Regions from separate parts of the Lacrimispora cavernae genome, predicted to be linked through region 1. Evidence: a T-box and tRNA genes for the amino acid it is inferred to sense, from the RefSeq annotation. Region 1 holds a T-box; the other holds one or more tRNA genes.

Region 1 (7,980 bases):
TTAGATATCGGTTATTATTTTAACATATACGTATACCTTAGTCAAATAATTCGGTTTCAAACATGAAAGCAAATTATTATGCAGCAAACTCTTTTCTATTCTTTCCATATATGGACTGATATGGTAAACTGTCTTTAGAGCAATGACTACAAAGGAGGATTCATGCATGCAAATGCAGTATACAAAAAATATAAATAACAAAAGCGTCTTAGGCATTATCCGGCGCTTCTGCGGTTACATTGATCCACGGCTGACAGAACACGGTTCCCACGTGGCTTATATCATTTCCCGCATGCTGCGAAATACCGGGCAATATTCCAGTCAGGAGCTTCGTGATATCTGTTTTCTGGCCCAGCTTCATGATATCGGGGCATATAAGACAGAAGAAATCTCCAAAATGCTTCAATTTGAAACCGATGATGTTTGGAATCATTCCTTCTACGGATACCTTTTCATACGATATTTTTCCCCCCTCAAAAAGTTAGCTCCTGCAGTGCTTTTACACCATATCACCTGGAATTTCCTGGAAAAAGGGGACGAGCCCAGTACAAAAATTAAAAATCTGGCACAAATTCTTCACATTGCAGACCGCATTGATGTCTCCATGTCACTGGAAAAGAATTCCTGGGAGGAAACTCTCCAGCTGATAACCCAGGGAGCCAACAACATTTTCGCACCTCATATTGTAGATCTTGCCTCTAAGCTTGACTTTCAGGATTCCATTGAAAATGAATGGAGAAACGATTCCGAATACTTTGACTTTTTAACCAGCATTCCCCTTTCCGAAGAAGAGACTACAGAGTATTTGAAAATGCTGGTCTTTATCATTGATTTCAGAAGCCATCATACGGTGACCCATACCATAACTACCACCAGCATCAGCTATGAGCTGGGAAAACTCCTGTCCTTTAATGAGGAACAATTAAATATGGTCCTCTGCGGCTCACTGCTCCACGATTTGGGTAAAATCGCGGTTCCGGTGGAAATTCTTGAGTATCCGGGAAAATTAAGCAGGCAGGCCATGGCAATTATGAGGACCCATGTAAATTACACGGAGAAAATATTCGGGGGCAGTATTGATAAAGCCATTGAGCGCATCGCACTGCGTCATCATGAAAAGCTGGATGGATCCGGGTATCCTAATAAGCTGAAAGCCCGAGATTTGACTACGGAAGAACGGTTGGTAGCCATTGCCGACATCATCAGTGCCTTAACCGGTACAAGAAGCTATAAAGACTCCTTTCCAAAAGATCACATTCTGTCCATCCTCTTCAGTATGAAGGGGGACGGCCTGTTGGATGAAGCCATCGTTGACCTGGCAGTGGAACATCTTGATGAAATCCTTGACACCACCGCTATCCGCTGTCAGCCTATATTAAGCATTTACGAGAAGCTGAGAAAAGAATATGAATCTCTTCCTTATTTAGAGTCCTATGATGAAAAGCTTCATTTTGCACTTACCTTAAAGGATCCGGAGCTAATGCCATCATGGCCATAAAGTAGAAAAATCCGGCTGGAATCAGCCGGATTTTTCTACCTTCTTTTCTTTATTTTGCAATTACCCTTACAAACTTTTTCTTGCCGCGTTTTACTATAATTCCTTCTCCGGAGAATTTCTCTTTCGCAAAAACAGCTTTTACATCAGAAACAGTTTCACCTTCTACGGTCACTCCGCCCTGTTCCACATTGCGCCTTGCTTCGGAACGTGTGGGAGCCAGACCGGATTTTTGGAGAATGGCAAGGATGTCAATGCTTCCGTCCGTAAAATCTGCCTCTTCCAGTTCGCAGGTGGGCATATCAGCCGCATTGCCGCCGGTAAACAGCGCTCTGGCACTCTCCCTGGCCCTTTCCGCTTCCTCTTCCCCATGGACCAGATTGGTCAGCTCGTAGGCAAGAATTTCTTTTGCTTCATTTAACTGGCTGCCTTCCCAGCTATCCATCTCGTTAATCTGCTCGATGGGAAGGAAGGTCAGCATGCGCAGGCACTTTAACACATCCGCATCGGCAATGTTTCTCCAGTACTGGAAGAAATCAAAGGGTGAAGTCTTTTCCGGATCAAGCCATACGGCGCCGGACTGGGTTTTTCCCATCTTATTTCCTTCGGAATTTAAAAGCAGGGTAATGGTCATGGCATGGGCATCTTTTCCCAGCTTCCGGCGGATTAACTCTGTGCCGCCAAGCATATTGCTCCACTGGTCATCTCCGCCAAACTGCATGTTGCAGCCATAACGGTTAAACAGCTCATAGAAGTCATAGCTCTGCATGATCATGTAGTTGAATTCCAGGAAGCTTAAGCCCTTTTCCATACGCTGCTTATAGCATTCAGCAGTCAGCATGCGGTTGACGGAGAAATGGGGGCCAACCTCCCGGAGAAAATCGATATAATTTAAGTTCAGCAGCCAGTCTGCGTTATTGACCATAAGGGCCTTTCCTTCAGAAAAGTCGATAAAACGGCTCATCTGCTTTTTAAAGCAGTCACAGTTATGCTGGATTGTTTCCACTGTCATCACCTGGCGCAAGTCGCTTCTTCCGGAAGGATCTCCAACCATACCGGTTCCGCCTCCGATCAGGGCGATGGGCTTATTGCCTGCCTCCTGAAGGCGCTTCATTAAGCACAGGGCCATAAAATGTCCTACGTGAAGGCTGTCGGCCGTGGGATCAAATCCGATATAGAATACGGCTTTTCCTTCATTTACCATTTTGCTGATTTCTTCTTCGTTAGTCACCTGGGCGATCAGGCCACGGGCTTTCAATTCGTCATAAATTGTCATCATTATTCTCCTTTTTCATAAAAATAAGCCCCGTCCTATCAAAAGGACGAGGCTGAAGTCTCGTGTTACCACCTTAAGTTTATAAACAGCTCACGCTGCCTACCTCTTTGAGTACCTGATGCGATACTCTAGCACAATAACGGGTGCGGGAATCCGTCGCAGCCTACTTGGCCTCTCAGCCGTTGGGTGCGAAGCTCAAAGATGTATTCGCAATTCGTTTTCCACGCGCCTCTCATCTGCCGGCTGCTTTCTGTGTGGTCCATCGTACTGCTACTTGTTCTTATCAACGCTTTTACTTGTTTTATGAAGTTATTGACTAGTATATGTTGTTTAGTTTTATTTGTCAAGAGGGGTTTTTTCATTTTTTATCTGCACATGTGCAAAAAGTGAGAATGAACGGTCGTATCTTCCGTCAGCTCTGGATGGAAAGCACAAGCCAGCATATTCTTTTCCCGGGCAGCCACGATTTTTCCGTCAACCTTTGCTAAAACCTCCACTCCCTGACCAACATCTGCAACATATGGCGCACGGATAAACACCATGGGGATGGTTCCCGCACCGCCAAATTCCGATTCAGTTTTGAAGCTGGCCAGCTGCCTCCCGTAAGCGTTGCGCTCCACTGTAATGTCCATACAGGCAAGATGGTTTTCTCCTCCGATAACCGTTTTCGCCAGCAGGATCATACCAGCGCAGGTACCCATCACAGGGAAACCACTCTGAATCATCTGAAGGATTGGCTCCTTTAATTCTAATTCCCGCATCAGCTTTTCCATCACCGTGCTTTCGCCTCCGGGCAAAATTAAGCCACTCATTTCTTCGGTAAAATCTGCCCGCTGCCGGATTTCAAAGCTGTCTGCCCCCAGTTTTGACAACATCTTTCCATGCTCTATAAATGCGCCCTGCAAGGCAAGTATTCCAATTCGCATCGTTCACTCTACTTTCCACGTTCTGCCATCAAGAGGGCGATTTCCTGCTCGTTGATACCTACCATCGCTTCTCCCAAGTCTTCACTAAGTTCTGCGATTAATTTTGCATTATTAAAATTGGCAACAGCTTTCACAATGGCAGCGGCACGTTTTTCCGGATTGCCGGATTTAAAGATACCAGAACCCACAAACACACCTTCCGCTCCCAACTGCATCAGCAGCGCGGCATCAGCAGGAGTCGCCACGCCTCCTGCTGCAAAGTTCACCACAGGCAGTTTGCCGTTTTGTGCCACCCATTTCACCAGATCCAATGGGGAAGCCAGTTGTTTAGCAGCTTCAAATAATTCATCCTCCTGCAATGCAGTGAGCATCCGGATTTCGCTTTGAATTTTCCGCATATGCCGCACTGCCTGCACCACGTCTCCAGTCCCTGGCTCGCCCTTGGTACGAAGCATCGACGCGCCCTCGGCAATACGGCGCAATGCTTCTCCAAGGTCCTTGGCACCGCAGACAAAGGGTGCGCGGAATTTAGTTTTGTCAATGTGATAGATGTCATCAGCCGGAGAAAGTACTTCGCTTTCATCTATGTAGTCGATTTCGATGGCTTCCAGAAGCTGTGCTTCCACAAAATGCCCAATGCGTACCTTTGCCATTACGGGAATGGAAACCGCTGATTGAATCCCTCTAATCATTTTAGGGTCGCTCATCCGGGAAACGCCGCCTGCAGCCCGAATGTCGGCGGGAATCCGCTCCAGTGCCATCACAGCGCACGCACCGGCTTTTTCAGCTATTTGTGCTTGTTCCGGGGTGCTGACGTCCATGATTACGCCGCCCTTTAGCATTTGGGCCAGATTTTTATTGAGTTCATATTGTTCTGACATAATAAATCCTCCTAGTATTTTGGGGTCTAAGTTAATACACTTATTATGCCCCAAAACTGGACTTATCAAAAGTGCCAGTTTATATTTATTTAACAATACCAGTTAGGAGTTTTAAGAGCAACTGCCCATCTGCATTTACATCCTTTGGGCCGCGTCCAAAGCCAGATCGGAGCGCACGCATTCATCTGGGAGCATCGCAAGTTGAACACTGAGCGGGCTGCCCTTCATCCGCTCTGCCGCATAAGAGAGACCGTTGGTACGCTCATCCAGAAGAGGATGGTCTATCTGAGCCGGATCTCCCAGCAAAATAACTTTAGTGCCCTTGCCCACCCGGGTAACAATCCCTTTCACCTGCCGTGGCGTCAGATTTTGTGCCTCGTCGATAATAAGCCAGGTATCGGTGATGGAACGCCCGCGCATGAAATTCATAGCTTCGGCTGAAATAATGCCTGTCGTAAAAAGATAATCGATTCTGCCGTGCAGTTCCTTTTCATCCCAGCGGGATTCATGGGGCCCATGGTCTAAGAGTATTTCAAGGTTATCCACGATGGGGCGGAGAAGAGGAGAGATTTTTTCCTGCTCACTTCCCGGAAGAAATCCAATGTCCTGATCAAATTGCGCATTGGGACGGCAGATGAGAAGCTTGCGATATTCTTTCTGCGCCTGTTCCACTGTTTTTTCCAATCCGACCGCCAGAGCGTAAAACGTCTTAGCCGTACCCGCAGGGCCCTTTACAATCACTAAAGGTGCCTCATCAGCGGGAAGCATCAAGGCCTCCTGCAAAAACTGCTGGCCCACGTTACGGGCTTTTACCCCGAAAGGCCGGATATTTTTGTAGGCCAGAGCTACAACTTTCCCCTTCTGAAAGCGGCCCAGTATCGTCTTTTTTTCCGAAATATCCGAGCGGATCAGTACAAACTGATTCTCCATAAGTTTTACCGGAACAAATATCCCATGATCATCTATGGTGTAAAGCAGATCAGCCGGCACTCCTTTTTTCTTAAAAGAGGACAGGGTTTCATCGGGAGCATATACTTCCGCTCGCCCGGTATACTGTCCCGAAGAAACGGGAACCTGATCGGTAGTAAAGTCCTCCGCAGGAATTCCCATCATCTGTGCCTTGATCCGGACTACAATATCCCGGGTAACTAAAATAACAGATTCTCCTTGATTGCACAATCCCCTGCACACTTTCAGGATGCGGTTGTCCTGGCTATTGGGCTGCATTCCTTCTGGCAGAGGAACGTCCACATGGTTTACTTCCAATCGGAGAAACCCACCGTTTGAAAGGGGAACGCCCTCATTGAGGCTTCCGGAAAGGCGCAGATTTTCCAGTAATCGAATCGCTTGCCGGGCGTTGCTGCCGCGTTCTCCGTCGGAGTTTTTAAGCCTGTCAAGCTCTTCCAGTACTGCTAAGGGAAGGACAATGCAGTTCTCTTCAAAGGATTCTAAGGCATAAGGGGCCTGAATCAGTACATTGGTATCTAGCACATAAGTTTTAGGCATTACACTCCTACTTTCTACATATGTATTATTTTTTACTACTTCCAGTATAAATGCATTATGTAAACTTATCTATCAATCTGTAGTAAAATGAAAGTAAATTTAAAGTTATAAGTATTCATACATGCCTATATTTTTACTTAAAATATTTTAATTGTAGCGTATCGATGGAATGCAATGTTAATATATAACAAAAAAAAGCCCCGTCCTGTCAAAAGAACGAGGCTAAAGTCTCCCTAAGAATCTTTTTTATCATTGAAGTTAAGAAAATCCTACTTTAATTCCGGCCAGTATTCCCTGTTGGCCTCTACCAGATCATCTAAAATCTGTTTTGCAACGGAAGCGCTTGGCACAGTCTTTGATAAAGTCAGGGCCTGCCACAGCTTTAAATAGCTTCCCTGGGTCCATGCTTCCACCACCAGACGCTCCACAGCAAGCTGCTCTTCCATCATTCCCTTTTCAAAGGTAGGAATATTTCCCTGACAGATAGGTTCCGGACCTTCATTTCCTACGAGACAAGGCACTTCCACCATTGCAGTTGGATCAAAATTAGAGATGGCACCTTTATTTTCCACGATGCAGAGCATCTGCTCACGGGTATTAAAGGCAATGGCGCAGGCTAAATCTACAATGAAAGAAGCGTGGTTATCAATGGAGAATTCCCCGCCTTTTCCGGTTCCTGCCTGTATGATGGCTTTTGCGGCATCAAATACCTCTTTTTCTCTTCCTTCCATTACCTCATTGGCTCTGGTATGGTCAGGATCTGTATGCTCCACCACATAATCCGGGTAAAGGTAGTATTTTAAATAAGTATTGGGAAGAAAGTCAGGCTCCAGCTTTAATAAATCCGCCGCCTTTTTATGGGTCAGCTGCCAGCTTGCATCCATATGCTGGGTCTCCACGGCCTTTTCCGTTAAATATCCGTTTTTAGACACATAATCCAAAAGCCGGGGCATCAGGTCGGTTCCATCTTTGTCCTTTACACTGGTCCACCAGCCAAAGTGGTTCAGCCCGAAATACTTTACATCCATGTCCTTAGGATCCCTGCCCACAATATATCCCATACGCCGTTTGGTTCCCACCGGCATGTCGCAGATATTTAAGACCTTGGAATGAGGCTTTAATACACGGCAAGCCTCTGCCACAATGGAAGCAGGATTGGAATAATTGAGCATCCAGCAGTCCGGAGAATATTTTTCCATAAGTTCAATCAGCTCCATCATCCCGCCAATGCTTCTCATTCCATATGCAATGCCGCCGGGTCCGCAGGTTTCCTGTCCAACCACATGATATTTCATGGGGATTTTTTCATCCAGCTCCCGCATGGCATATTTGCCCACCCGGATATGAGCCATACAGAAATCCACATCGGTAAAAGCCTCCTTAGGGTCTGTTGTATAAGAAAACTCCACATCAGGCGCTGTTTCATTCATAACAATTTCAATGGCCTTTGCCAGGGTCTCCTGACGCTCTCCGTCATTGTCATAAAGTTTTAAAGAGCGGATAGGAAACCGGTGCAGGTTATCCATCAGCATCATTACAATGCCAGGCGTGTAGGTGCTTCCGCCGCCGGCAATTACGATTGAGAATTTTTTCACGATAATTTTCCTCCTTGCTTCATCTGATCTGTCAGCTATTTTCGTTGTTTCCCAGTTCCTCGTCAACAGCCTTTCTTACAGCAGTTACTTTTAAACCATAGATTACCTGAACGTTATTTCCCTTTTTCATTACTCCATTGGCTCCGGTGTCATTTTTCAGAATATCTTCCTGAACCAGATCAGGATTGGTAATGATCAGGCGCAAACGGGTAAAGCAGTTGTCCACCTTTTCAATATTTCCGGCGCCTCCCAGGGCTTTCACGATCAGTGCGGCATCCACATCCTCGCCGTCTTTCCCAAG
Region 2 (7,980 bases), 700 kb from region 1:
GGGGTCGGATAAAAAGGGAGTTCCGTTTTTGGCCTGGAGGTATGCATTGTCCTGTTCATAGGATTTTCCATTGACAACAGAGGTCCCGTCAGATGAAATAATATCGATGTTATTAAGTCCGTACTGGGAACATGATATCCGTAAGAATATATTGATGCTGCCCTCTTTTTGCACATTTCCCTTCATATAAAGGGCGATTGATTCGGATATGATGGAATACTCCTCCAGCTTCTGAGTTATTTTTTCAGAAACCAGTTACGAAGTTTCCTTTAAGCTCTTGGCCAAGGATCTCCGGGTCGTATGATAGGTCAGATAAATGGAGCCTATGGACAGTACGAATACAATGCAGATGATACATCCAATGGTGAATGTTACCAGTTCCTTTTTTATTCCCTTGTATTTCCTTTTCATATTATGTTATCCTCCGATATCCATTTTACCCCTCTGTCATTACAATTACAGCGGTCTAATGCGTATATCGGCAAATTTTCAGATAACTATATATATTTTACCAATGTTTTACATTTATTTAGGCTATTTTTTACAAACTGGGCAAACAGTGTCCTGTAAAATGATTTTCGCCTTGTTTTCTCTATTGCGTATCTATGCCTCCCGTTTTTTGTTTAATAATAAATTTTTGCCTGATATCCCTGGCTCTGTCATATGTACCGGATCTAATATGAGGTCCAGTTCTTCTTCACTTATAAGTTTTTCCTGCAGAATTAATGTTCTTACGGATTTGCCGCTATTCATGGCTTTCTTAGCAATATCTGCCGCTTTTTGGTACCCAACATGGGGACAAATCGCTGTGATGATTCCCACACTGTTTTCTACTAAATAACGGCATCTTGTTTCATTAGCCGTAATACCGGATACGCAGTTATCTACAAATGTCTGTACGGCATAGGCAAGAGTGTCAATCGACTGGAACATACAATAAAAAATAATCGGTTCAAATGCATTTAATTCTAATTGTCCGGCTTCTGCGGCCATGGTGATGGTTACATCATTGCCTATAATATTAAAGGCCACCTGATTTACAACTTCGGGAATAACCGGATTTACTTTGCCGGGCATGATTGATGAACCATTTTGCTTAGCAGGAAGGTTGATTTCCTGAAAGCCTGTTCTTGGTCCGGAAGACATCAGGCGAAGATCATTGGCAATTTTAGACAGTGTTACAGCGCAGGCCTTGACTGCACCTGATACGGCAACGAAAGAGTCAAGATTTTGTGTTGCATCGATCAAATCTGAAGCCTGCACCAATTCCATATTTGACACCTTGGCTAAATTAGGCACAATACGTTTCAAATAACTCACATCTGCATTGATACCTGTCCCTATAGCTGTTCCGCCCATATTTAAAGTACACATTTCTTCCATGGCTTTGTCCATGCGGCGGATATCACGCATAATTGCTGTTGAATAGGCTGTAAACTCCTGGCCCAGCCGAATGGGAACTGCATCCTGCATCTGGGTGCGTCCCATCTTTAAGACATGGTCAAATTCGACAGCTTTTTCACAAAATGCTTTATTCAGCCGGAGAAGTTCTTTTTTCAAATTTTTAAGAAGTCTTAATGAAGTCATTTTCCCGGCGCTTGGAATGACATCATTTGTGGACTGGCCGCAGTTTACATGATCATTGGGATTCACAATGGAATAATCGCCTTTTTGTCCGCCCAGAAGTTCAATGGCCCGGTTGGCTATCACTTCATTGGCATTCATATTCAGAGAAGTTCCTGCTCCGCCCTGGATCGGATCAACGATAAAGTCTTTATGGAATTTTCCAGCCAGAATTTCATCACATGCCTGAACAATGGCTTCTGCAGTTTTTTTGTCCAGAAGATTGATCTCAAGATTGGTAATTGCTGCTGCTTTTTTTATGTAAGCAAGGCTGTTAATGATTTCAGGGTGAATGTTGAGACCGGTAATATGAAAGTTTTCTGCCGCACGAAGTGATTGTACGCCATAATACACATTCCCCGGTACACCTTTGACTCCTATGGAATCCTTTTCTATCCGGTAATCTTTGTTATTTTTATTATCCAATGATATATCCTCCATAATTGGCAAAATGCCATTTTGTATTGTATTTATTATAGAATTTATATATAATATAATCAAATACGTATATTTCTATAACAAGTATAACTTTAGAGTTATATAACCAAATGGGAGGTTCATGATGTTTAAGGGAATGGATTATGTATACATGGTGTACAAAGAACAAAGTTTTTCCAACGCAGCAAAAAAATTATTTATCTCTCAGCCTTCCCTAAGCGCTACCATAAAAAGAATAGAAAATAAAATCGGCTATCCGATTTTTGACAGAAGTACAAAGCCTTTGACTCTGACGGAATGTGGAGAAAAATATATTAAGTCTGTGGAGGAAATGCTTTTTATTGAAAGTGACTTTTACAACTTTGTGAATGACTGGGGAGATTTGAAAATTGGAAAGCTGGTCCTGGGAGGAAGCAGCCTTTTTTCTTCATGGGTACTGCCTCCTTTAATTGGCGAATTTACCCGGCGCTTTCCAATGGTTAAGGTGGAGCTGATTGAAGAGAGCACAGCCGCATTGGCATCCTATCTCCAAAATGGCAGAATTGATTTGATGATTGATAATTGTTCTCTGGACAAAGCCATATTTGACAGCCGCATTTACAAAAAAGAACATTTGCTTCTGGCTGTGCCGAAAACCTTTGAAATTAACCGGGAAGCAAAGCAGTACCAGGTTCCGGTAAAACGGATTCTTGATGGTTCCTTTTTGGAAGAAAATATTAGACCGGCACCGCTTAAACTGTTTGAAAAAGAGCCATTTATTATGCTGAAGCCTGAGAACGATACAAGGAAGCGCGCAATAGAAATTCTGCAGGAGTACGACATTGCTCCAGAAATTGTATTTGAACTTGACCAGCAGCTTACTTCTTATAATATAACCTGTTCAGGAATGGGAATATCCTTTATTAGTGACACACTGATCGCACAGGTTCTGTCTCATCCAAATGTTATCTATTATAAGATCGAAAGTAGCATTTGCCAGCGAAACTTATGTTTCTATTGGAAGACCGGCAGACGCTTCACCCGGGCAATGGAGGAGTTTTTGAAAATTACGGGGAACAGATAAGATTGATATACCTGGATTTCTCATTTTTAAACGCCAAAAAACCTTGTGCTCCATATCAGAGTACAAGGTCTCTTTTTCATCATGCCGGCGACCGGAATCGAACCGGTACGGGAGATTAGTCCCGCAGGATTTTAAGTCCTGTGCGTCTGCCTGTTCCGCCACGCCGGCATTCTCATATACCGCATCAGTTCTTAACAACGGTACGGACTGGGTGGAGAAGGATTCGAACCTTCGAAGTCGTCGACAACAGATTTACAGTCTGCCCCCTTTGGCCGCTCGGGAACCCACCCATGCTTTTTATTAAGCAAGCGAGTGTTATTTTATCACAGGGACATTAAAAAATCAAGGTTTTTTATAAAAAAATAAATTTTCTAATTCTGGTCCGCCACAAGCAAAACAGAGCTTGTTCCCGGCATGGAGACAAGCACCTGGCCGTCCATCACCTCATAGGGAACTTTGCCTGCATTGTACCCGTTTTCACAGGTCAGCATGTATCGGGACATGATTTCTCCATCCTTCATTCCCAGCTGCCATACAGGGATACTGATCTGCCGTTCTTCTGCCAGGTTATTGACCGCCACGGCACAAATGCTGTCCTTCCAGAAACGCCCGTAAGAAATGAGATGGTTCCCGGCAAGAAGCTGCTTTAAGGACCCAAACCGCAGTGCCGGTATGCTGTGATGAAGTCCTGTCATATACCGGTGAAACTCGATCAGCTCTAAATCCTCTCTGCCCCAGGGATAGGTTCTCCGGTTATCAGGATCTGTCCAGCCGCAGACACCGGCCTCGTCTCCATAATAAATCGCAGGTGCACCGGGCCAGGTCATCTGGATCATGACCGCCTCTCTGAAAATCCCCTTATGAATGCCCTGGGAAGCTGCTTCCGGCCCCAGAGTGGAAGTCCGTCCCACCCGGCCATTGGTTCTGGTCATAAAGCGGGAATGGTCATGGTTTGACAGTTCATTCATAGCCGTCTGAATGGAGCCTGTCATCATACGGCTCATATGGTAGTTCATGGACTTAAAAAAGCTTTCTCCGTCGCCAAACAGACTTAAGTTGCTTTCATCGCTGTGCTTTTCCATTCCCGTCAAAAACCAGGTTACCGGCTCCATGAAGGCATCATAATTCATGACCGTATCCCACTGGTCCCCCTGGAGCCAGCCAGACGGGTCACCGTAATGCTCTGCCAGTACAATGGCATCCGGATTAGCCTCTTTTACCGCCTTTCGGAAATCTCTCCAGAACTTATGGTTGTATTCGCTGCTGTGGCCTAAATCTGCCGCCACATCAAGACGCCAGCCATCTACGTTGTAGGGCGGGGAAACCCATTTCCGGGCAACTTGCAGGATATACTCATACAAAGTCTGGGAATCCTCATAATTAAGCTTTGGAAGAGTTTCATGCCCCCACCAGCCGTCATAGGAACGGTTATAGGGCCAGGCTCCTTCATCGTGAAATTTAAAAAATGTCCTGTATGGACTGTCCTTTGACACATAGGCTCCGGGCTGGTATTTTTCAGACATCTCATAGATCCGTTCTCCATCCAGCCATTTATTAAACGAGCCGCAATGATTAAATACCCCATCAAGGATGACCCTCATCCCCCGCTTGTGCACCTCTTCCACAAACCGGGCAAAAAATTCATTGCTGGCTTCTAAATTCTCCTTATCCGTAGTCCGGATCATGTATTTTGTGGCAAACCGGTTATCCTTTGCATCGGATGCTACCGGCTGCCCTCCATCCTTTACAATCACGCCATAATGAGGATCAATGTAGTCGTAATCCTGGCAATCATATTTATGATTGGATGGGGAGACAAAAATAGGATTAAAATATATTACATCAACGCCAAGACTTTTTAAATAATCCAGCTTATCCCATACCCCCTGCAGATCGCCGCCGTAAAAATCCCTTACGTCCATCTGGTCAGGATACTTCCCCCAGTCCTGTACATTGGATACCGGACGGCCAATGTATACATACTCTCCGTCCACCACATCGTTGGACTCATCTCCATTGCAGAACCGGTCCACATAAATCTGATACATGACAGCCCCTTTTGCCCAGTCAGGCGTAGAAAAACCGGGGACAATGCGAAAGTAAAACCCTTCCGGATTATCCCCTGAAACCCCCAGCCGGTTATAGTAGCAGACTTCTCCGCCTTTGACTACCTTAAAGCTGTAGCTGATTTTCTCATGCCCTGCCGTCAATCTATGTTTATAATAATCAAATAGCCCGTCAGATTCTGCCTTTTCCATGGCAGTCTCATCCTTTAATCCCTCCTGGATATAACAGACCTGGTCTGCATTACCCTTTGCTGTTCGGAAAAGCAGAATCACATCATCCCCCACACCGGGTTCAGCCGGGAATCGGAAGCTTTCTGTCTCATCAGTAAATAACGCATCTCTATTTAACGCCTCAGCCTGGAAGCACATATGATTTTCATTTCCTTTCTCATTGTCTATACATTCTATTTTATCCGATTAAATCCAAATATACAACCCTGCCTTTTTAACTAACAGGCATAAAAAACGGCCAGCGGGGCAGCTGACCGTTTTTCGGAGAAGGTATTTCGTTTCTTATGGGGTGTAGCAAAAACTATATAATGTATTGGGGGGGTTTACGATTATTACTATACCACGGCTGTGAAAATAAGTGTGCACAAACATCATTTTTTTACTTATATTTTTTTATGCATTTTTCCTTTAGTTCTGCACTAGGCACAAAAAAGCGCAGATTCCGGGGTGAAAACTTAGATATTTTCCCAGACTCTGCGCTTCTATCCTATTTAAGCCTGCAGAGGGTTTTTAACCTTCTGCTGCTGCAGGAAACAAACTTTCAAATTCCTGCTGGCCGATCTTTTCTTTTTCCATGAGCAGCTTACAACAGGCGTGAAGAACCTCTTCATGCTTTAAGATGATGTCTTTCGCCTTTTCATAGCACTCATCAATGATCCGCTTTACTTCGTTATCAATGGTATTGGCTACCTGGTTGCCATAGCTCTTGGCATGAGCCAGATCACGGCCGATAAAGACCTCATTCCCGTCATTATCATAATTTATCATGCCCACTTTATCAGACATTCCGTACTGGGTCACCATAGCCCTTGCTGTGGCCGTGGCCTGCTTGATATCCTGGGAAGCTCCGGTGGTAATATCGCCGAAAATGATCTCCTCTGCGATTCTTCCGCCTAAATCCACCATGATATCCTGAAGCATCTTGCCTTTGGTATTGAACATATGGTCATTCTCCGGCAATGGCATGGTATATCCGGCCGCGCCGATTCCCGTAGGAATGATGGAGATGGTATGCACCGGGCCTTCATCCGGAAGCAGGTGGAATAAGATCGCATGGCCTGCCTCATGATAAGCTGTAATTTTCTTTTCCTTTTCGGTTATAACCTTGCTCTTTTTCTCAGCTCCGATTCCAACCTTTACAAAAGCTCTGTCAACGTCAGCCTGATTGATAAATTTCTTGCTGTTCTTCGCCGCATAAATGGCGGCTTCATTCATAAGGTTCTCCAGATCCGCACCGGTAAATCCCGCTGTTGTCTGGGCGATCCTCTTTAAATCCACATCTTCTCCCAAAGGCTTCTCCTTGGAATGAACCTTAAGGATCTCTTCTCTTCCTTTTACGTCAGGCCTTCCTACTCCTACCTTCCGGTCAAAACGTCCGGGACGCAGGATAGCCGGATCCAGGATATCCACACGGTTTGTAGCCGCCATAACGATGATTCCTTCATTGATCCCGAAGCCATCCATCTCAACCAGAAGCTGGTTTAAGGTCTGCTCCCTCTCGTCATGTCCACCGCCCATACCCGTTCCTCTGCGTCGGGCTACCGCATCAATCTCATCAATGAATATGATACAGGGCGCATGCTTTTTCCCTTCTTCAAACAGGTCTCTTACACGGGAAGCGCCCACACCTACAAACATTTCCACAAAATCGGAACCGGAAATGGAGAAAAACGGCACTCCGGCTTCTCCTGCCACTGCCTTGGCTAAAAGGGTCTTTCCTGTTCCCGGAGGTCCCACAAGGAGGATCCCCTTTGGAATGCGTGCTCCCACGCTGGTATACTTCTGAGGATTCTTTAAGAAATCAACGACTTCTTCCAGCTCCTCTTTTTCCTCTTCAAGCCCTGCCACCTTACTGAAGTTCACCTTATTGGCATCCTTTGCAAGATGAGCCCGGCTTCTTCCAAAATTCATCATTTTGGCATTAGCGCTTCCTGCCCCTGCCCTGGCATTCATCAGCATGAAAAGAAAAACTAAAACTACCGCTGTGAGAATCAATGGAAGCGTAATGGTCAGGAATAAGTTTTCCTTTTGTACTGCATCCACCGTATAGGTGATTCCATTGCGGTCCAAACGGTCCTGAATCTCAATGACATTGGACACATTGGCCTGTTTTGATGAGTTGTCAGTCATGGTCATCTCGATCCTTCCCGTTGGGGGCGGATCGTTCTGCCTGATAGTTGCCGAGGCTATGGTCCCATTATCAATCGCCTGCATCAGCTCCTGGTTGGTAATGATTCCACTCTTTTGGGGCAGCCTACTGGCAAATAAAAGCATGATGACCAGAAGGAGCAGAAAGCCCAAGCCTCTGAATGGTTGCTGTTGTTTCAACATGCTGCCTCCTTATTGCTGTTCTATAACTCCAATATATGGTAAATTCCTGTATATCTGATCGTAGTCAAGACCATATCCAACGATAAACTGATCCGGCACGGTAAAACAGGTATATTTCACCTTGACCTGATCTTTCACCCGGCGCTCCGGTTTATCAAGAAGAGTACACAGCTCAATGCTGTTTGGATTTCTCTGCTTTAACACCTCGATCAGATAGGCCAGAGTATT

What was found. The T-box of region 1 lies ahead of tyrS (tyrosine--tRNA ligase). A T-box ahead of a tRNA ligase gene usually reads a tRNA of that ligase, here a tRNA-Tyr.
Region 2: it encodes a tRNA-Tyr, which carries the amino acid that the T-box ahead of tyrS (tyrosine--tRNA ligase) is inferred to sense. The anticodon was not compared.

The regions. Positions count from the first base shown of each region.
Region 1 is NZ_CP157940.1:69,450-77,429, reverse strand. Features, by position in the region: gene ABFV83_RS00395 (HD domain-containing phosphohydrolase) at 173-1,498, shown strand; gene tyrS (tyrosine--tRNA ligase) at 1,548-2,771, opposite strand; T-box leader at 2,811-3,067, opposite strand; gene pdxT (pyridoxal 5'-phosphate synthase glutaminase subunit PdxT) at 3,137-3,697, opposite strand; gene pdxS (pyridoxal 5'-phosphate synthase lyase subunit PdxS) at 3,706-4,578, opposite strand; gene ABFV83_RS00375 (PhoH family protein) at 4,714-6,084, opposite strand; gene ABFV83_RS00370 (6-phospho-alpha-glucosidase) at 6,354-7,679, opposite strand; gene ABFV83_RS00365 (PTS transporter subunit EIIC) at 7,711-7,980, opposite strand, start outside.
Region 2 is NZ_CP157940.1:3,861,200-3,869,179, reverse strand. Features, by position in the region: gene ABFV83_RS18190 (methyl-accepting chemotaxis protein) at 1-174, opposite strand, end outside; gene ABFV83_RS18185 (hypothetical protein) at 256-411, opposite strand; gene ABFV83_RS18180 (aspartate ammonia-lyase) at 604-2,049, opposite strand; gene ABFV83_RS18175 (LysR family transcriptional regulator) at 2,183-3,124, shown strand; tRNA gene ABFV83_RS18170 (tRNA-Leu) at 3,207-3,292, opposite strand; tRNA gene ABFV83_RS18165 (tRNA-Tyr) at 3,333-3,414, opposite strand; gene ABFV83_RS18160 (glycoside hydrolase family 13 protein) at 3,496-5,559, opposite strand; gene ftsH (ATP-dependent zinc metalloprotease FtsH) at 5,932-7,749, opposite strand; gene hpt (hypoxanthine phosphoribosyltransferase) at 7,762-7,980, opposite strand, start outside.